Regions from separate parts of the Helcobacillus massiliensis genome, predicted to be linked through region 1. Evidence: predicted binding sites of a transcription regulator. Region 1 holds the regulator's gene; the other holds the start of a gene.
The links. The regulator LexA, encoded in region 1, represses DNA repair genes until DNA is damaged. The targets are predictions, from matches to a motif close to TCGAACANNTGTTCGA.
Positions count from the first base shown of each region.

Region 1 (10,600 bases):
TCGCCCAGCACGCGAAGAGCCGCGAAGGCAAGGCGCAGGTGGAGCTCGCACAGCTCGAGTACCTGCTGCCGCGTCTGCGCGGCTGGGGCGAATCGATGTCCCGTCAGGCCGGTGGCCGAGTCGCCGGCGGCGCCGGCATCGGCTCCCGAGGCCCCGGTGAGACGAAGATCGAACTGGACCGCCGCCGCATCCGCACCCGCATGGCGAAGCTGCGCCGGGAGATCAAGGAGATGGCGCCCAGTCGTGCCGCCAAACGCGCCGACCGGTACCGCCGCGACGTGCCCGCGGTGGCCATCGCCGGCTACACCAACGCCGGGAAGTCCTCGCTGCTCAACCGCCTCACCCGCGCCGGGGTCCTCGTGGAGAACGCCCTGTTCGCCACCCTCGACCCGACGGTGCGGCGCGCGCAGACCCCCGACGGCCGCGAGTTCACGTTCGCGGACACCGTCGGCTTCGTGCGCCACCTCCCGCACGAACTGGTCGAAGCGTTCCGCTCCACCCTCGAAGAAGTCGCCGACGCGGACCTGCTGCTGCATGTGGTCGACGCCGGCCACCCCGACCCGGAGGGCCAGATCCAGGCGGTGCGGGAAGTCCTCTCAGACATCGAGGACTTCGACGTCCCCGAACTCGTCGTCTTCAACAAGGCGGACCTCGCCGCCCCTGAGACCCTGGCGCGGCTGCGCTCCCAGGTCCAGGACTCCGTCGCGGTGTCCGCCATCACCGGTGAGGGCATCGAGGAGCTGCGCGAGATGATCGCGGAGCGCCTCCCGCAGCCCACCGAAGAGGTGGACCTCGTGGTGCCGTACACCCGCGGCGACCTCGTCTCCCGCATCCACACCACGGGCGAGATGATCAGCGAGGAGTTCGAGGAGAACGGCACCCACGTGCACGCCCGTGTGGACGGCCGTCTCGCCGCTGAACTCGACGAAGCGCGGGTCCGCTGACGAGCGGTCAGGCGCGGGTAGGATCGACCAATGGCCACCGCACCGATCCCTCAGCTCCTGGAAGCCGCTGTCGACGCGGTCGGCGGTGAAGTCCGCACCGGTCAGCGCACCATGGCGGAGGGCATCGCCCAGTCCCTGGAGGACAAGCGGCACCTGCTGGTGCAGGCCGGTACCGGGACCGGCAAGTCCCTCGCCTACCTCGTGCCCGCACTCGCCTACGCCGTCGAGAACGACGCCCCGGTGGTGATCTCCACCGCCACCATCGCGCTGCAGAACCAGATCGTGGAGAAGGACCTGCCCCGACTGGTGGACGCGCTCGCCCCGATGCTGGAGCGCACCCCGTCGTTCAGCCTGCTGAAGGGCCGCTCCAACTACCTGTGCCTGCACAAGATCGCCGGCGGCTACCCGGACGACCTCGACCCCGGCGCCCTGTTCAGCGAAGCGTCCGTCACAGGCGAGCCGGCCGCGTCCGAACGCCTCGGTGACCAGGTGAAGCGGCTGCGCGAATGGGCGGAGGACACCGACACCGGCAACCGCGACGACCTGCGCACCCCCGTCTCGGACCGTGCCTGGCGGCAGGTGTCCGTCACCGGCGCCCAATGCCTCGGCGCGCAGTGCCCGATGAAGGACTCCTGCTTCGCGGAGCGCAACCGCGCCATCGCGAAGGAATCCGACATCATCGTCACCAACCATGCCCTGCTGGCGATCGACGCGTTCGACGGGCACGGCATCATCCCCGAGCACGACGTCGTCATCATCGACGAGGCCCACGAGCTCGCCGCCCGTGTCACCGGCGCCGTCACCGAAACGCTCAGCGCCGGCCACGTCCGCTCTGCGGTTCGGGACCTGCGAGGTCTCGGCGTGGTCTCCACCGCCCTCGACGACGCCGGCCACGCCCTCGGGGACGCCCTCGGCCTGCAGCCCGACGGACGCATCACCGGCGACATGCCGCCTGTCCTCAGCGACGCCATCACACTGCTGGAGATCGAAGCGCGCCAAGCCCACTCCGATGCCAAGGACGCCGGTGACTCGACTGCCGCCTCCACGGCCGGGGCGCGCAAAGCGGCCCGCACCAAGCTCCAGGAGATCATGGATGTGTGCGCCCGCCTCATCAGCCCGGATGAGGACGATGTCCGCTACATCTCCCACTCGGAGATGACGGGACGCTCCATCATCGAGGTGGCGCCGCTGAGCGTCGCCTCGGCGATGCGCCGCGCCATCCTCGATCAGCGCACCACGGTCTTCACCTCCGCGACCCTGGCGCTCGCGGGCAGGTTCGATCAGGCGGCGGGATCCGTCGGCCTGTTCCCCCGGTCGCGAGTGGATCTGGGCGCCCCGATGAGCGGGTTCATGCGGGAGTCGTCGTCCGCGGAGCGGGAGCAGTGGGCGGGCATCGACGTCGGCAGCCCGTTCGACTACCCGAAGCAGGGCATCCTCTACTGCGCATCGCAGCTGCCGCCGCCCGGACGCGAGGGTCTGTCCCAGCAGCTGCTGGAGCATCTGGTGGAGCTCGCGGAGGCGAGCGAGGGCGGCGTCCTGGGACTGTTCTCCTCCCGCCGCGCAGCGGAGACGGCGGCGGACTACGTCCGCGCCCACACGGGCCTGACGGTGGGGCTGCAGGGCGAGGACTCGCTGACGAACCTGGTGCGCCAGTTCCGTGAGGACTGGTCGATGTGCCTGTTCGGGACGCTGTCACTGTGGCAGGGCGTGGACGTGCCGGGGGATGCGTGCCGGCTGGTGGTGATCGACCGGATCCCGTTCCCGCGGCCGGATGACCCGCTGAAGGCGGCTCTGCAGGAGCGGCTCAGCGAGTCCGGAAAGAACGGGTTCATGGCGGTGTCTGCGCGGCACGCGGCACTGCTGATGGCGCAGGGCGCGGGGCGGCTGATCCGCACCCGCAGCGACCGGGGAATGGTGGCGGTGCTGGATTCACGGCTCGCGACCCGGCGGTACGGTTCGTATCTGCGGCAGGCGATGCCGCCGCTGTGGTACACGCAGCGCGCGTCCGTGGCGCTGGGAGCGCTGGAGCGCCTCGCCGCGGCGCCGCGCAGGTCCTGAGAGCCGCGCCCGTTCGGGGCGGAACCAGCCGGGAGACGCACATGCGCCCCCGGCGGCGAACCGGAGGCGCATGGAACGGAGACGACCGGGTGGGCCGGGCGGGCCAGCGGCTGGTCAGACGGAGCGGAGCACCGCCACGACCTTGCCGAGGATTTCGCTGAGGTCGCCGAGGATCGGCGTGTAGGCGGGGTTGTGCGGCATCAGCCACACGTGGCCGTCCCGCATGTGCAGCGACTTCACGGTGGCTTCGCCGTCGATCATCGCGGCGACGATCTCTCCCTGCTCAGCCACCCGCTGCGCGCGGACGACGACCCAGTCGCCGTCGCAGATCGCGGCATCGATCATCGAATCGCCCACGACCTTCAGCAGGAACAGGTTGCCGTCACCGACCAGCTGGGACGGCAGTGTGAACACGTCCTCGATCTGCTCTTCGGCGGTGATCGGCGAACCGGCGGCGATGCGGCCGACCAGCGGCACGTTCGTGGTGGCGGCCGGCTGGATGCCGTTGAAGTCGCCGCTGGTCGGAGCGGGAGCATCATCCCCCTGGACGAGCTCGAGGGCGCGCGGGCGGTTCGGGTCGCGGCGCACATAGCCCTTGGTCTCCAGGACGGTCAGCTGGTGCAGCACGGAGGAGGGGGAGGCCAGGCCCGCCTTCGAGGCGATCTCGCGCATGGACGGCGGGTAGCCGTGCTCGCGGATCGCATCCTCGATGACGTCCAGGATGCGGCGCTGACGGGCGGTCAGACGGGGGCGAGCAGCGCCGTCGGTGGTCTCGTTCGTCTCGGTCATCAGCGCCCTTTCCGCGATGGGGCGACTTTAAATGTCGCACCCCTCTGTTTGAGTCTGTCTCGACTCAAGAGTACGTGGCCCAAGCCGCATATTCAAACGATCGTTCGAAAGAGTCTTGACTTCGTCGAACAAGTGATCGTAGGGTCAAGTCATTCGCACATCGAACAAGGATTCCAATCATGACTGCCACCACCGTTCGTCCCGTCGCTCTTCGACCAGATGTTCGCCTGCGCATCACCCGTCGTGGTCGTGTGGTCCTCGGCCTGCTGATCGCCTCGGTCGCGCTCAGCCTGGCGTTCCTGATGGGCATGGCCTCCTTCACGCCCGCCGCTGAAGCGGGCTCCACCGCCACCACCGAGTACGTCACCGTGACCGTGCACGAGGGGGACACCCTGTGGGGCATCGCCTCGCAGTACGCCCCGGAGGGCACCGATGTCCGCGACTACATCCTCATGGTGGAGGACCTCAACGACCTGCAGAACGGCGTCGTGCAGCGCGGTCAGAGCCTGCACCTGCCCGTGTCCTGACCGGCACCACCGGACCCAGCCCGCCCCGTCACCCGCGAACCCCCTCATCGCCGCCGGTGACGGGGCGGAGCTGTTCCTCCACCCAGGGTGACGGTGGGACTGTCAGGCCGTTTAGTAGGATGACGCTGTGCATTGTCCTTTCTGCCGCCACACTGACTCCCGCGTCGTCGATTCACGGACCGCGGATGACGGCACCGTCATCCGCCGGCGCCGCCAGTGCCCGAGCTGCTCGCGCCGCTTCTCCACGATCGAATCAGCGTCGCTGTCCGTGGTGAAGCGCTCCGGTGTGGGCGAACCCTTCAGCCGTTCCAAGGTCATCTCCGGTGTCCGCAAGGCCTGCCAGGGCCGGCCCGTCACCGATGATCAGCTCGCGGTGCTCGCACAGAAGGTGGAGGAGAGCATTCGCCTCACTGGAGTCAGTGAGATCGAGGCGCACGATGTGGGCCTTGCGATCCTGCAGCCGCTGAAGGACCTGGATCTCGTGGCGTACCTGCGCTTCGCGTCCGTCTACCGGAACTTCGACTCACTCGAGGACTTCGAGAAGGCGATCGCCGAGCTGCGGGAGCAGTCCGACGCCTGAGCCGCGCAGCGGATATGCGCACTCGATTACACCTCGCGCCGCAGAGTGTGTATAATGAATGCTGACCGGCGAGTCTGGAGGGGAAGCCAGACTCGCCGGTTTCTTCATGCCCGAAGCGCGGCGATCGCGGTCCCCAACGAGAAGCGCCCCCCACCTCCCGAAACGGGAAGCGGAGGGCGCGTGCGCATCAGCGCCGTCGGCGCGTCAGCTGGCCTTCAGCAGCACATCAGCGTGCGGCGCGGCGACCGGTGGGCTCAGCGGTCTCGTCGGCTGCCGGCAGGGTCTTCTGCAGACCCATCACCCAGCGGTACAGCACCGCGATGATGCCGGCGAATGCGAGGACGCCGAGGATCATGGCGACGGACTGGAAGCCCTCACCCACGATCGCGAGCGGTTCCGCTTCACCGGAGGCCGCCACCACACCGGCGAACACGACACCGAAGAGCGACTCGCCCACGATGAGACCGGTGGCCAGCAGAATGCCGAGGCGCTTCATGACCTCCGGGCGCTTCGACGTGGAGGCCCAACGGTTGTAGACCAGGCCGATGAGGGCGCCGATCGGGATGATCAGGGTCAGCTCCATCGGCAGGTACATGCCCATGCCGACTGCGAGCGGCGGCAGGGCCAGGGCGCGCTTCTTACCCTTCGACGCGGCCCGGAGTGCCTCGTCGATGACGATCACCACGGCGCCGATGAGGGCGCCGATGCCGATGAGGCCCCAGTTGAGGTCGCCGCCGAGCACGCCCTTCACCAGGGAGGAGATCAGCGACGCCTGCGGTGCCGCCAGGGCGTCCGGGCCCGCGTTCGGGTCACCGGCGAAGCCGAAGGCGGTGTGCATCAGCTGCAGCACCGGCGGGATGATGATCGAGCCGAAGATGACGCCGATGATCAGAGCGACCTGCTGCTTCCACGGGGTCGCGCCCACGAGCTGGCCGGTCTTGAGGTCCTGAAGGTTGTCGTTGGAGATCGTGCCGATGCCGAACACGATCGCCGCGGTGAACAGGGTGAAGGCGACCAGGGACGCGGTGTCAGCACCGGAGGTGCCGTGCACCAGCTTCACCACGAGGGCTGCGGCGATCGCCACCAGGATGCCCACGCCGGAGATCGGCGAGTTGGAGGCGCCGATGAGGCCGGCCATGTAGCCGCACACGGAGGCGACGACGAGGCCGATCAGCAGGGTGAAGACCACGGCGACGGCGATCAGGCTGCCGGTGTGGTGGGAGATCGCGGTGTCCTTGAGGAAGGACCACAGCAGCAGGCCGATCGGGATCATGGACAGCAGGGTGATGCCCAGGACCAGCGACATCGGAATGTCGCGTTCGGTGATGTCGACCTCGCCGCCACCGCGGCGGCGACGGTTGGAGGCGAGCGCCTCGGAGATGCCGCGGACGATGGGGACGATCAGCTTCAGCAGGGTCCACACAGCGGCCACGGCGATGGTGCCGGCGCCGATGAAGCGGACGTCGCTGCCGAAGATGCCGCCGACGGTCTCCATCAGGTCGGCGTCGGCCGGAATCTGCCCCTGGGTGAGGGTCGGCAGGAGGATGCCGTAGGAGATGATCATGCCGATGATCATGGCGATGCCGACCGTGATACCGACCAGGTGGCCCACGCCGATGAGGGCGAGGGAGAGGCTGCCGCCCACCATGGTGCCGCCGGAGCCGAGGCGCAGGGCGGTGCCCACGGAGCTGGCGAGGACCTTGAGGTTGGCGAACAGGGAGAAGGCGGCGGCGCCGAGGGCGCCGGCGATGATGACGTGCAGTCCGCGCTTGTTCTCCTCGGAGGAGCCGGCGCTGTCGCCGACCTTCAGCACCTCAGCGGCGGCCACACCCTCGGGGTACGGCAGGTCGCTGCCGGTGACGAGGGTGCGGCGCAGCGGGATGGAGTAGGTGACGCCGAGGATGCCGCCGACGGCGCACACCAGTGCGGTGGTCCAGTACGGGAAGCCCGCCCACCAGCCGACGATGACCAGGCCGGGCAGCACGAAGATGATCGCGGACAGCGTGCCGGCTGCTGAGGCGATCGTCTGGACGATGTTGTTCTCCTGGATGGTGTGGCTGAAGAAGCGCAGCACCGCCATGGAGATCACGGCAGCGGGGATCGAAGTGGCGAACGTCAGGCCGACCTTGAGACCGAGGTAGACGTTGGCGGCGGTGAAGATCAGCGTGATGAGACCGCCGAGGACGACGCCTCGCAGCGTCAGCTCGCGCACGCTGGCCTGTCGGCGCCCGGAAGCGGCCGTTGTTGGGGTGGAGGACATACCTCTCCTTGTCGGGGCCGCCGCGTCAGGATGAGCGATCGGGCGGCGGCCGCTGGGGGTCAGGGAGCGCGAGTGCGCCCATCGTCCGTGCGGACGACGCAGATCATGCTACGCCCGACCGGCCGCTGATCGGCAACACACCGAGGGTCCGCGGAGGTCAGCGCTGCCGCGGGAGAGGGGAGCGCTGGTCGACCGGGTGCGGGGTGTGCCGCGGGGGCCTCATGCCGACGGGTCCTCGAACCCGTCGGGCAGGTTTCCGTGGTGCAGCACCGACAGCACCTGGGTGGGGCGCGTCATCGCCACGAACACGTCGTTCGCGCCGCGGGCGTGCGCCTCGCAGATGGTGGCGGGGTCGGTGAGGACCACGGCGTCGAACTCCAGGCCCTTGGAGTCGCGGGCGTTCATCACGGAGACGGGGGAGTCGATGCCGGCGGATCCGGCGCCGACCTCTCCCGGATCGAACTGCGCGCCGAGCGCTTCGACCAGGGGTGCAACAGCCGCGTCGGGTGCGACCACGGCGAGCCGGCCGTCGCCGATCAGGGCGCGCACCCGTCGGACCTCGGCGGCGATCGCGTCCATCTGCTCAGCGGACGGGGCCCCCTCGCCCACGCTGCCCGCCTGACCGGGCAGGAGGGCGAGGTGCATGTTGTGCTCGCCCTCGCGGACGGACTGCACCTCGGTGGCGAGGAGGTCGTGGGCGCGCGCCACGCGGTTCGCCGCCGCCATGATGCGGGCGGGGGTGCGGTAGTTGACGGTGAGCTCTTCGATCTGGGCGCGGTCCTCCACGAACGGCTCGAGCACGGCGGTCCAGGACGTGGTGCCGGCAGGGGAGGACGTCTGTGCGACGTCGCCCACCACCGTGAACGACTTCGTGGGGTTGCGGCGCATGAGCAGACGCCACATCATCGCCGACAGCTCCTGCGCCTCATCGACCACCACATGGCCGTACGTCCAGGTGCGGTCACCGGCGGCGCGCTCCGCCACGGTGCGGCGGGTATGCATGTGCGACACCTGCGCGGCGAGGTCCTGCGCGCTGATCATGCCGTCGGAGTCCATCATCTCCAGCACCTTCTCGGCATAGCCGATCTGGTCCTGCTGCGCGGCCTTCTGCCGCTTCTCCTCCTGACGAGCCGCGGCGTCGTCCTCCCCGAGCAGTTCGGCGATCTCATCCAGCAGGGGCACATCGTCGATGGTCCACGCGGAGTCCTTGGACCGCACGAGGGCGGCGGCGTCCTTCATCGGCATGAGGCCGTGCGCAGCGCGGCGCACCCGCTGCTCGGAGGCGAAGAAGGAGCGGAGGAACGATTCGGGCGTGTACGGCAGCCAGGCGCGGTTGAGGGCGACCTTCACCCCGTCGTCGGTGCGCAGATCGTTGATGAGGTCCGGGTGGTCCTCCTCGGTGATGGTGCGGCCCTGTCGGCGGATCTCGTCGGCGTATCTGTCCACCAGGCGATCCAGCGCGGCGCGCACGAACGTGGTGCGGGCGCGGTTGTGCGGGCGGCCGGAGGAGCGGGCCTCGGAGCGGGCGGCTTTGATGTCCGCCGGTGTGATCGTCAGGGGAACGCCGTCGATCCGCAGGTGGATGTCGGCGGCGGGCACGAGCTGGCGGTGGCGCAGGGCGCGCTTCAGCAGGTTCGCCATCACCGGGCGGCCCTTGATCTCTGCGATGCGCGCCTGGTCCGTCTCGGTGGCGGTGACGCCGGGGAACAGTTCGCCCGGGGTCGCCATGACGGCGCCGGATTCGCCGAGGCTCGGCAGCACGCGTTCGATGTAGGTGAGGAAACCGCGGGTGGGGGCCACGATCAGCACGCCCGCCTGCTCCAGCCGGGCGCGGTGCGTGTACAGCTGGTAGGCGGCGCGGTGCAGCGCGACCGCGGTCTTGCCGGTGCCGGGGCCGCCCTGCACCACGAGCACGCCGCGGTTCTCGGAGCGGATGATGCGGTCCTGTTCGCCCTGGATAGTGGCGACGATGTCCCCCATCCGGCCAGTTCGGCTCGCACTGACAGCGGCGAGGAGCGCGCCTTCGCCCTGCAGGTCGGAGGAGTCGTCGGAGGCCTCGTGCAGCAGGTCGCGGTCCAGGACGTCGTCGTCCACACCGGTGACGGTGCGGCCGTTGGTGATGAGGTGGCGGCGCAGACGCACCCCCTGGGGGGTGTGCGCGGTCGCCTGGTAGAACGCGGCGGCTGCAGGGGCGCGCCAGTCCATCAGCAGCTGGTCACGGTTCGCGGTGAACAGGCCGATGCGGCCGATGTAGCGGCGGGCGCCGTCGACCATGTCGAGTCGGCCGAACACGGCGGAATGGCTGACGGTGCGCAGCAGGGAGATGCGGTCCTCGTAGAACGCAGTGAAGGCGTCGCGTTCGCTGCGGTTCTGGTGGGTGGAGGCGCTCTGCGAGCCGGCCGTCCTCTCCATCTGGTCCGTCAGATGCTCGATCAGCTCATCGATCCGGCGGTACATGGTGTCCACCGCTGCCTGTTCGAGTTCGAGCTGCGTGCTGGTTCGTCCCACGACGTGCCTTTCAGCGTTGCCGGCTCTTCGACCGGTTGACCACAGTGCTGCGCCGACACGGCCGGTGCGCGGCCCCTCGGCGCGCCGGCGGCGTCTCAGCTCCAAGCCTCAATGCCGCGCAGGCGACATACCATTATGGTCGATGCACAGCGGGCCGCGCTCAGGACCGACTCAGGCGGCGGCACCCGTCGGCCGCCCCGCTGCCGGTCCCGCCAGGGGCCCGACGAGAACTGCAGAGCACACGAGGAGAGACGATGCGCGACCCCCGCGAGCTGTACCAGCTGGAGGACCACGAGGTCATCGCCGCCGTCCCCTCCGGGCCCCTCCCGCTGGTGGTGTGCATCCCCGGCATGATCGATGCCGGCCAGACCTGCCGGACCGCCGCCACCTACTTCCAGGAGAACCTCCGCAGCATCCGCATCGCCCGGTTCGACTCCGATGAGCTGCTGGACTACCGCTCCTCCCGGCCCCGCGTTGTGTACGACGGCCGCCGCTACCCCACCGTGGAGATGCCGGAGATCGCCCTGCACCTCGTCTACGACGACGCCTCCCGCCCCTTCCTCCTCCTCGAGGGCCCCGAGCCGGACCTGCGCTGGAACCTGCTGGCGGGCGCGGTGGTCGCGCTCGCGGACACGTTCGGCATCGACCAGGTGGTGACGCTGCGCGCGATCCCGTCGGAGACCCCGCACACCCGCACCATCACCATGCTCACCCACGCCAACCAGCTGGCGCTGGGGGAGGAGCCCCCAGCCGACGGATCCGCCGACACCACCGGTGCAGACACCGATGGGCCGGGCGAGCAGTGCGACACCAGTGAGCATCCCGCCAGCGGCGACAGCGCGGACGCACAGGAGGGCATCGCCGCCACCGGGGCGGGCCCCGAGCAGGTGTTCGAGATGCCCGGCAGCTTCATCCCCGTGCTGGAGAAGGAGCT
Region 1 is NZ_CP136959.1:352,775-363,374, forward strand. Features, by position in the region: gene hflX (GTPase HflX) at 1-944, shown strand, start outside; gene R3I40_RS01725 (ATP-dependent DNA helicase) at 975-3,002, shown strand; gene lexA (transcriptional repressor LexA) at 3,117-3,791, opposite strand; gene yneA (cell division suppressor protein YneA) at 3,971-4,318, shown strand; gene nrdR (transcriptional regulator NrdR) at 4,446-4,898, shown strand; gene R3I40_RS01745 (OPT family oligopeptide transporter) at 5,125-7,158, opposite strand; gene R3I40_RS01750 (HelD family protein) at 7,378-9,666, opposite strand; gene R3I40_RS01755 (PAC2 family protein) at 9,921-10,600, shown strand, end outside.

Region 2 (10,600 bases), 700 kb from region 1:
GGGTGCAGCGGAACCCGTCGGCCCGGGAGGTACACGGTGGCGCCGCGCCGACGCGCCTCCTGATCGATCACGTCCCCGAGGTGCACGAAGGCGGGCACATCCGCAATGGCGTAGCGGACGCGGAAGCCGTCCCCATCGGGGTCGATGTGCAGCGCCTGGTCGAGGTCGGTGGAGGAGGCGGGGTCGAGGGTGACGAACGGGATGTCCCGCAGGTCCTCGCGTTCCACCTCGCCGTTCTGCCAGGAGCCGGCGGCGCGTTCAGCGGCCTCCAGGACGGCGGGCGGGAACTCCACCGGAACCTCGTTGGCGGCGACCAGGACATCGATGGCGGCGCGGATCTCATCGGCCGCGACGCCGTGGGCGGACAGTCTCACCGTTCGGTTCGTCATGCGCGCCAGTGTACGGGCGCGCCCTGCCTCCAGGGTGGGGGGAGCGGGCGGTAGGGTTGGTGGCATGGTTCCTGTTGCGCAGCTGAACAGCGTCAGTGTTCGCCGAGGTGAGAAGCACCTGCTGAAGGACGTCTCCCTCACGATCAGCGAGGGGGAGCGCTGGGTGGTGCTCGGCCCCAATGGCGCTGGGAAGTCCACCCTGATCTCCCTGCTGGCGGCGCGCATGCACCCCAGCTCCGGCACCGTGGACCTGTTCGATGAGCGCGTGGGCCGCACCGACGTGTTCGAGCTGCGCCCCATGATCGGCCTCGCCAGCCAGGCCCTCGCCGACTCCGTTCCCGCCGGTGAGCGTGTGCTGGACGTTGTGGTCACCGCCGGGTACTCGGTGGTGGGCCGCTGGCGCGAAGAGTATGAGGACTCCGATGTGGAGCGCGCGCGCTGCCTCCTGACCGTGTTCGGCGCTGGGAAGCTCGCCGATCGGCGCTTCGGCACGCTGTCCACCGGGGAGAAGAAGCGCGTGCTCTCGGCGCGCGCTCTGATGACGGACCCGGAGCTGCTGCTGCTGGATGAGCCCGCGTCCGGCCTCGATCTGGGCGGCCGTGAGCACCTCGTGCGCGCCCTCGGCATCCTCGCGAAGGATCCCGCCACCCCGGTGACCGTGCTGGTGACGCACCACGTGGAGGAGATCCCGCCGGGCTGCACGCACGCTGTCCTGCTGCGCGGCGGCGAGATCGTGAAGGCCGGCGCGATCAGCGACGTGCTGACCTCCCAGAACCTGACGAAGACGTTCGGCCTGCCCCTGGTGGCGGAGAAGAAGGGGGAGCGCTTCACTGCGCGGGCCCTCACCCTCTCGTGATCATCCGCTTCGAGGACCCGCAGGATGAGCGCCTGCGGGACTACCACTCGATGACGGACGTGAACCTGCGCCGTGCTCTGGAGACGGAGCGCGGTCTGTTCATGGCGGAGAGCTTCAACGTCATCGACCGGGCGCTGCGGTCGGGGTGCCGCCCGCGGTCGTTCATGATGAGTGAGAAGTGGCTGGAGAAGTTCGCGCCGCTGTTCGAGAAGGATCCATCGGTCCCCGTGTTCGTGGCCAGCGAGGACGTGCTCGAGCAGACCACCGGTTTCCATGTGCACCGCGGGGCACTGGCGGCGATGCACCGCCCCGAGCTGCCGACGGTGGCGGAGGTCCTCGCAGGTGCACGCACTGTGGCGGTGTTCGAGGACATCGTGGACCACACGAACCTGGGCGCGATGTTCCGCTCCGCGGCGGCACTCGGAGTGGATGCGGTGCTGGTGACGCCGTCGAGCGCGGACCCGCTGTACCGGCGGTCCATTCGGGTCTCCATGGGGACGGTGTTCCAGGTGCCGTGGACCCGCCTGGAAGCGTGGCCGCATGGCCTGGATGTGCTGCGCGAGCACGGGTTCACCAGTTACGCGCTGGCGCTGGAAGAGGGGTCGGTGCCGCTGCAGGACGCCGAGCTCGGCCCCGGGGAGAAGGTCGCGTTCATCCTCGGCACCGAGGGGCACGGGCTGAAGCGGTCCACCCTGTCGCGAGTGGACGGCACGATCATCATCCCGATGAGCGGGGGAGTGGACTCGTTGAACGTCGCGGCGGCGAGCGCTGTTGTGTTCTGGCAGCGGCAGGCGGAGCTCGCACTGGCCTGAGACCGCCCCGCGGCGTCGGACGCCTGGCTGCCGGATGTCACGGTCTGTCCATAATTTCTGTGAATCATGCCCGCGGGTGCTGGTGAGCTGGTTGGGGTCGTGGGCACGACTGTTCCCCTTCCCGACGGTTGCGGACCTGCTCGCTCTCGCGGTCGGCGCCGGTGAAGGCACTGTTGCGGCGATGGAGAGGGGCAGTAGAAGCACGAGCGGCCCCCTGGCGCATGAGCCCGGCCGCACTGTCGCGGATATCCGTGCCGGAGCGGACGTGGAGGATGCGCTCCGCCAGCTGGGCCGGCGCACATCCCTGGAGGCCATCACCCGGTTCACCGATGGCGTCACCGTCGCCATCAGCCTCAAACCCTGAGCCGCCTTTTCTCGAACGCATGCTCGAGTGTTGGAGGGATGCGGCAGGCTCTTGCCCATGAGCAGTCAAGCAGACCGCGACTGGGCCTACGGTATCCGCCTCGCCGTCGAGGAGATGAAGACCGGAATCAAGCCGATCCCCTGGTTCGAGCGGAACGCGGCCACGCCGGTGGATCCTCTCGCATCAGTCGGTGAGGAGTCGCAGGACGCCGGCTGCTGGGAGCCGGCATGACCGCGATCCCGGCCCCCGACCCGTGGCTCCGGCGGATCCGTGTGGGCTGGGCGGAGCCGCTCCCCACGCCGTGCCCGTGCGGGGCGACGCGGGCGATGCTCGGCTGGCGGACATGCGCGTGCGGGTCCGGGCCGACGATCGGTGGGCAGTGGACGCGGGTATGACCCCGGCCGCTGCGATGCGGGCATGAACTGGATTCGGACGCTGCTAGGGCTCCCGCCGCGCACCCGCTGGTGCATGATGTGCAGCGACCACCCTGCCGCCCCGCGGAGCCCGATCTGCGAGTCCGACGAGTGCGCGGCCGAACTCCGCGACAGTTTGGCGTACTGACCATCCCGAGACCCCCACCCGGGACCGATGCGCACATACCGCGAGGTCAGGCTAGGATCCGCACATGGCTAAGCGACTCGAATGGATGGATGAGCTCCGCGGGCTGGCGATCATCCTCGTCATCGTCCACCACGTGCTCACGGTCCCCGCCGTCCTCGGCGGTGCGTCCCCAGCGTGGCAGCCCGTCATGGACTTCCTGCTCCCGTTCCGGATGCCTGTGATGCTCGCACTCTCGGGCCTGCTTCTCCCACGGTCTGTGGCGAAACCCCTGCGCGACTTCTACGCCGGGAAGGTTCAGCGGATCCTCTGGCCGTACGTGCTGTGGATGGTGATCAGCTGCATCGTCTTGCTGTCGCCCGCGACGTTGGTCTCTATCTGGGCCTGGGCCGGTGGGGCGTGGCACCTCTGGTTCCTGGCTGTCCTTCTCGCCTGCTACCTGGTCGCACCGATGACCCGCTGGATCCCCGCATGGGTGTGGCCGATCCCCATGGTGATCCTGGCGCAGTTCCCGGACACGAACGCGGTAGTTCGAGTGCTCTGGTTCGGCTCGTTCTTCTTTGCCGGCGCGGCCCTCGCGCGGTGGCTGGACCGATGGCAGGGCGTCCGCGCCTGGGCCCCCTGTCTGCTCGCCGTAGCTGCCGTTGCGGCGGCCGTCTGGATGAAAGGATCGGATGAGTCGATCGCCGGCTTCCTCGTCTCACTCGCGGGGATCCTCGCTGCCGTGTGGATCGCTCCGCGTGCGCCCCGGTCTCGGGGCCTGCAGTTCATCGGTGAGCGGTCCATCGTTTTCTACCTCGCCCACTTCCCTGCGATCGGTGTCGCGTACCTGCTGATCGGAGACGTGACGTGGTGGGTCCTGGGCCCGCTGCTGCTCGTGGTCGGGATCGGCGTCCCGCTGGCGCTGACGCGGCTGTCGGAGTCGTTCCTGTTCAGGTTGCCGGTCCCGAAGCGTGAGGGCGTGCGCGCCGGCCGGGCATGACGAATCGCCCCCCACCCCGGGGCCCGGAGGCTCAGGGGGCGCCTCGAGTCAGGAGGGGCGGGAGTCGAGGGAAGCCAGCGGCCCGGACCATCGACGAGCCCGTGGGTCCAGTCCCGGTCCACCTCGACGCCATTCGAAAGAGGCGAACATGAGGTACAGCGCACGCCCCCCAAGCTCGCTTCCGGTCCGCGCAGAACCTCATCGCTGGACTATCGATCGCAACCCTCGGGATCGCAGTCTGCTTCGGCGACATCGACCTGGGGCTTTGTCGTGACCCGCTCGGTCGTGCTGGGGTCCGTCATCGGTTCCGCTGGCCTGCTCAACGCGGTTGCCGCATTGCTCTCAATGCGCAGCAGCAAGCATCCCAGCGCCCCCTGCTCCGCAATGATCGAAAGCAGTTGAGCGTGGTGGTACCGGATACGCACCCGTATCTGCGCCCGCGCCTTCTTCCGCATCCACACCACCACATTCGAACACAGGGTTGATCGAACACGCCTTGCCCCACTAGATTGGACGCACGTTCTAATCCGGGGAAGGGGTGGACTGCAGTGAGCATCGCGTTCGATGACCGGCTTGCCCGCGCGCAGGCCGTCCTCAGCACGGCCGAAGCGCGCGTCAGCGGTCTCACCGGCGGCATCCGTCGGCCCGTGGAGACCGGTTCCCTGCCCGTCCCCAGTGCCCTGGCCTCAGTGCTCGCCGGCCTGCGGCCCGGCAGCAGCGTCGCCGTCACCGGCAGCACATCGCTCCTGCTCGCCCTCGCCGGCGCCGCCATGGGGGAGGAGTCCTGGTGCGCCGTCATCGGCATGCCGCACCTCGGCCTCGGCGCTGTCGCCGACCTCGGTGTGGATCCCGCCCGTCTCGCCCTGCTGCCCGACCCGGGTGCCAGCATCTCCCAGCTCGTCTCCGCCATGATCGACGGGGTCGACGTCGTCGTCATCGGCAGCGCCGTCTCCGACCAGCTGTGGCGCGCCGCGATCTCCCGCGCCCGCGCACAGGACACTCTGCTGCTCGCGGCGGACCCGCCCGGCCGTGCCGACCTGCGGATCAGCGCCGACCATGTGCGCTGGCGCGGCCTGCGCCGCGGCTCCGGGCGGCTTCGTCACCACGACGTCGCCGTTGCCGTCACCAACCGTGGCCTCCCCTCGGGCCGTGTCGACATCACTCTGCCCAGCGTCAGCGGCGCCATGGTCGTATCGCCGCTGACCACCGCAGCGTCTGCGCCTGCTTCCTCCGCGCCGTCGCGGTCGAAGCGCCCGGCCCTGTCGATCGTGCGGTCCGCCTGATGTCCGCACCCGCTTCCAGCACCGTGGCCACCCCCACGACCGCGACCCGCACCGTCTGCGTCCAGGTGCCCGACTGGCCGCTGCTCACTGCCCTCGAAGCGCAGCGGGACCACACCCTGCAGACAGACCGCGCAGCAGCTCTCCTGGCGGTGATGGACCACCATCGGGTCCTCACCGCGTCCGCGAGCGCCCGCGCTCTCGGGGTCCATGCGGGGATGAAGAAGCGGTCCGCGCAGGCCACCTGCCCGAACCTCGTTCTCGTGGACCGCAGCGAGGATGCCGAAGCGGCCCTGTTCGAAACCGTGGCGGCTGCTGTGGACACCGTCGCCGCCGGGGTCGAGGCGCTGCGACCCGGGGCGCTGCTGATGCCGGCACGGGGACCCGCCCGGCACGCCGGGAGTGAAGAGGAGCTCGCCGAAGCGCTGATCAACACGGTTGCGGACCTCACCGGGTTCGAATGCACCGTCGGCATCGCCGATGGACCACTCGCGGCGATCCTCGCCGCCCGCACCGGCCGGATCGTGCGCCCCGGTGAAGCCGCCCGTTACCTCGCGCCGCACCCCATCGCGACGCTGCTGGAGGCGCCGATCGGGCACAGCTCCCGCTTCCTCACCACCGATGTGTCCCTCCCGGAGACGGTTGACCTGCTGCAGCGCCTCGGCATGCACACCCTCGGCGACTTCGCCGCCCTGCCGGTGCGCTCGGTCACCGACCGGTTCGGTCCTGCCGTGGCACTGCTGCACCTGCTGGCCAACGGGCAGGAACCGACAGCGCCTGTGCACATTCGGCTCGACCAGCCGATCCAGGTGGACAGAGTGCTGGACCCGCCGCTGGAACGAGTGGACCAGGCGGCGTTCGTGGCCAAGCCCATGGCGGAGGAGCTGCAGGAGCAGCTGCGCCGGCACGGGGCGGTGTGCACGCGCCTGACCGTCATCGCCCGCGCCGACGGCGGGCATGAGACCGCCCGCACCTGGCGGCACGACGGCGCCCTCACCACCGCCGACATCGTGGACCGGGTCCGCTGGCAGTGCGACGGCTGGATCCAGACCGCCCGACTGCGCACCGACATCCGCACCGGCGCCCTCACCCACCTGCAGCTGCTGCCCGAACAGGTGGTGCCCGCCGGGACGCACGCCCCCGCCCTGTGGGGACAGACCGGGCAGAAGGCGCTGCGGGCGCACCGCGCGTTCACTCGCGCCCAGTCGATCGCGGGGGAGCAGGCGGTGCTGATCCCCGCGCCGAACGCGACGGGCCGGCTCCTGCGGGACCTCAGCGCCACCATCCCGTGGAAGAGCGAAGCACCCGCGGTGCCGACGGGTCCCTGGCCCGGCAGGCCCGCCGCCCCCTTGCCCGCCACCGTGTTCGCTGAGACCATCCCCGTGCAGCTGACCGACGCTGACGGGGCCGACGTCGTCGTCACCGCCCGCGGTGTCCTCAGCGCCGACCCCACCCACCTCACCAGCGAGCAGGGCCTGCCTCCGCACCTGGCGGGGACGGCCCCCGTCGGCCTCACCGGCTTCAGCGCCCCCGAGATCCTCGACCAGGGATGGTGGCGCAGCGCGGACGCTGCCAGTGCTCACCGCGGTGCACGGATGCAGGTGCTGCTGGAGAGCGGTCTCGCGCTCGTGCTGCTGAGCGAACGCGGCACCTGGCGGATCGAGGCGCTGTATGACTAGATGGTTCCTCGGGCCGCCCAGCTGGCGGGACCTCGAAGCGGTGCTGTCGGACCGGTCGGTGCCGGTCGGGCCCCAGATCCACATCGAGCACACCGGTGAGCAGGACAGCACTCCCACCTACGAGCCGGAGCGGGCCGTTCCGTACGCGGAACTGCACGCCCACAGTCACTTCAGCTTCCTCGACGGCGCTTCCAGCCCCGAAGACCTCGTCGCCGAAGCGCACCGGCTCGGACTGGATGCGCTCGCCCTCACCGACCACAACGGGTTCTACGGGGCGATCCGGTTCGCGCAGGCCGCCCGCGAGCACAACCTGCGCACCGTGTACGGCGCAGAGCTCACCCTGCCCGTCGCCGGCTCCCCGCCGAGCGCCGCGTCGGCGCCCCGCACCGGCAGCCACGACCCGCAGGGCGAACACCTGCTGGTGCTGGCCCGCAGTCAGGACGGGTACCGTCGGCTGTCCGCTGCGATGGCCCGCGCCCACCTCGACGGCGCCGACAAAGGCGAACCCCGCTACAACCGCACCGAACTGCAGGACGCGGCCCGGGGCGGGCACTGGCTGATCCTCACCGGCTGCCGCAAAGGCGCCGTTCAGCAAGCCGTGCTGCCGCACCTGGCCACGGGCGATATCGAGCAGGCGGCACTGGCCGCCGCGGAGCAGATCGAACGCCTCGTCGACCAGTACGGGACGGATGCGGTGGTGGTGGAGCTTCCGCTGGAGCACAGCGGCCTCCAGGACGAGTTGCACGACGCCCTCGCCCAAGGGGCCCGCATCGCGAGGGAGTCGACCGGGGCGGACCTGCCGCTGGTCGCCACCGGCAACGTCCACTATGCCGCCCCCACCGACAAGCAGCTCGCCGACGTCCATGCCAGCCTCCGCGCCGGGCAGAGCCTCGAGGACGCCGACCCGCACCTGCCGAGCCGCCTCGCGCACCTGCGCAGCGGCGAAGAGATGGCGCACATCCACCGGCGGTACCCGCAGGCCGTGGCGAACGCCGCCATCATCGGCCGCGACTGCGCCATCGACCTCACCCTCCTCGCCCCCGACCTGCCGCCCTGCGAGGTGCCCGACGGGCACACCGAAGCGACCTGGCTGCGGGAGCTCACCCACCAGATGGCGCAGGAGCGCTACGGACCGCGCGGCAGTGACAACGAACGGGCGTGGACGCAGATCGAGCATGAGCTGCGCGTCATCACCGACCTGCACTTCCCCGGCTACTTCCTCATCGTGGAGGACATCATCCGCTTCTGCCGGGACAACGAGATCCTCGCTCAGGGGCGCGGTTCAGCGGCGAACTCCGCCGTCTGCTACGCGCTCGGCATCACCGCGGTCGACCCCGTCATGCACGGGCTGCTGTTCGAACGGTTCCTCGCACCGGAACGCGACGGCCCACCCGACATCGACATCGACATCGCCTCCGACCGGCGCGAAGAGGTCATCCAGTACGTGTACCGCAAGTACGGGAGGCAGAACGCCGCACAGGTCGCCAACGTCATCACCTACCGGGCGCGGATGGCGGTGCGGGACGCCTCCCGCGCCCTCGGATACGCGCCCGGGCAGCAGGACGCATTCGCGCGACGGATCGAACGCTCCTTCACCTCCCTCGGCACCGCCGACCTGCCCGAGGACGTTCAGCGGATGGCGCGGCGCCTGCGGGACGCCCCACGGCACCTCGGCATCCACTCCGGCGGCATGGTGCTGTGCGACCGCCCCGTCATCGACGTGGTGCCCGTGGAGCGCGCCCGCATGGTCGACCGCACCGTTGTGCAGTGGGACAAGGACGACTGCGCCGACGCCGGCCTGGTGAAGTTCGACCTCCTCGGCCTCGGCATGCTCACCGCACTCGACCACTGCCTGCGCATCCTCTCCCAGTACCACGGCGAGCACTACACCCTCGCAACCCTCCCGCAGGAGGACCCGGCGGTGTACGACATGCTGTGCGCCGGTGACAGCGTCGGCGTGTTCCAAGTGGAGTCACGGGCGCAGATCTCCACCCTGCCGCGGCTGCGGCCCCGCGAATTCTACGACCTCGTGGTGGAGGTGGCGCTCGTGCGTCCCGGCCCCATCCAGGGCGGCAGCGTCCACCCCTACATCCGTCGGCGCATGGGGGAGGAGGAGATCTCCTTCGCCCACCCGCGGCTGGAGAAGTCACTCGGCCGCACACTCGGGGTGCCGCTGTTCCAGGAGCAGCTGATGCAGATGGTGGTCGATGTCGCCGACTTCAGCGCCGCCCAGGCCGACCAGCTGCGCCGCGCCATGGGATCCAAGCGCTCCAGCGCGAAAGTGATGGCGCTGCGCGCCGCCATGTTCGACGGCATGGCGAACAACGGCATCGACGGCGAAGCAGCGGAGATGATCTACCGCAAGATCCTCGCGTTCGCGAACTACGGCTTCCCCGAGTCCCACGCCTATTCCTTCGCGTACCTCGTGTACGCCAGCGCGTTCCTCAAAGCGCACTTCCCGGCGGCGTTCACCGCCGCACTGCTGCGATCCCAGCCGATGGGGTTCTACTCCCCGCAGTCCCTCGTCGCGGATGCGCGCCGCCACGGCGTCGTCACCCTCGGCGCCGACCTCCACGCCAGCGACGCCCTCACCACCCTTGAGCTCACCGACGACCACCGCCCCTACCGCTTCGCACCGGGGGAGCAGGTGCAGGGAGAGCGAGCCGCCGCGGGCCCCGCGATCCGACTCGGCCTGTCCAGTGTCCGCGGCATCTCCACCGCCGTGGCGGAGAGGATCGTGGACGAGCGCGCCTGGGGAGGGAGGTTCGCCTCCGTCATCGACCTCGCCCGGCGGGTGCGGCTCAGCCTCGCCCAACTCGAAGCCCTCGCCACCGCCGGTGCGCTGGACGAGATCGCCGGGTCCCGACGGGCCGCCCTGTGGGCCGCCGGCATCGCCGCCCACGAGAGCCCCGGCACCATTCCCGGAGTGCACATCGGCGCTGACGCCCCAATGCTTCCCGGCATGAGCGACGCCGAACTGATGGCAGCCGACACCTGGGCCACCGGCATCTCCCCAGCTGAGCACCCCGTCGCGCTGCTGCGGGACGCACTGGAGGCCGACGGAGTCCACCCCATCGCCCGGCTCCGCGACCACGACCACGGGACGCGCCTGCGCACCGCGGGGATCATCACCCATCGTCAGCGGCCCGCCACCGCCAGCGGCGCCACATTCCTCAGCCTCGAAGACGAAACGGGCATCCTCAACGTCATCTGCTCACGAGGGTTCTGGGGCCGTCACCGGGCCGTGCTGCGCACCTGTCCAGCCGTCGTCATCCGCGGCCGGCTGGAGAAGAGCGACGAAGGGGTGATCAGCGTCCTTGCCGATGACGTCGCCGCTATGCCGCTCGGCGCCCGCTCCACCTCCCGCAACTTCTGCTGAGGGAGGGGAACGGGCGCCGAGGATACAGCGGTGAAGCGGTCAGACCGTCATGCGGCAGCGTGTGCCCGTCGGCGGGGGAGCGGGTCCACCGTGACCGTGCGCTTCGACCGCGCCGCCACCAGCGTGACCGCAACCGACACCAGCCCCATCAGCAGCAGAGTCGCCAGGGTGCTGGACATCGACACCACCGACCCGCCGAGCGCCGCATGCAGCAGGCCCTGCGTGGCCACTGTCAGCGGCATCAGACCCGCCGCCGACTGCAGCAGCTGCGGAGCGGTCTCCAGCGGCAGAATGCCCACCA
Region 2 is NZ_CP136959.1:1,057,176-1,067,775, reverse strand. Features, by position in the region: gene R3I40_RS04915 (RNB domain-containing ribonuclease) at 1-389, opposite strand, end outside; gene R3I40_RS04910 (ABC transporter ATP-binding protein) at 454-1,245, shown strand; gene R3I40_RS04905 (TrmH family RNA methyltransferase) at 1,296-2,057, shown strand; gene R3I40_RS04900 (type II secretion system F family protein) at 2,140-2,421, shown strand; gene R3I40_RS04895 (hypothetical protein) at 2,479-2,652, shown strand; gene R3I40_RS04890 (acyltransferase family protein) at 3,047-3,961, shown strand; gene R3I40_RS04885 (DnaE2-dependent mutagenesis accessory factor ImuA') at 4,510-5,244, shown strand; gene R3I40_RS04880 (DNA polymerase Y family protein) at 5,244-6,920, shown strand; gene R3I40_RS04875 (error-prone DNA polymerase) at 6,913-10,299, shown strand; gene R3I40_RS04870 (YhgE/Pip domain-containing protein) at 10,347-10,600, opposite strand, start outside.
Region 2: the regulator LexA is predicted to act here: its motif matches at 4,431-4,446, upstream of R3I40_RS04885 (DnaE2-dependent mutagenesis accessory factor ImuA').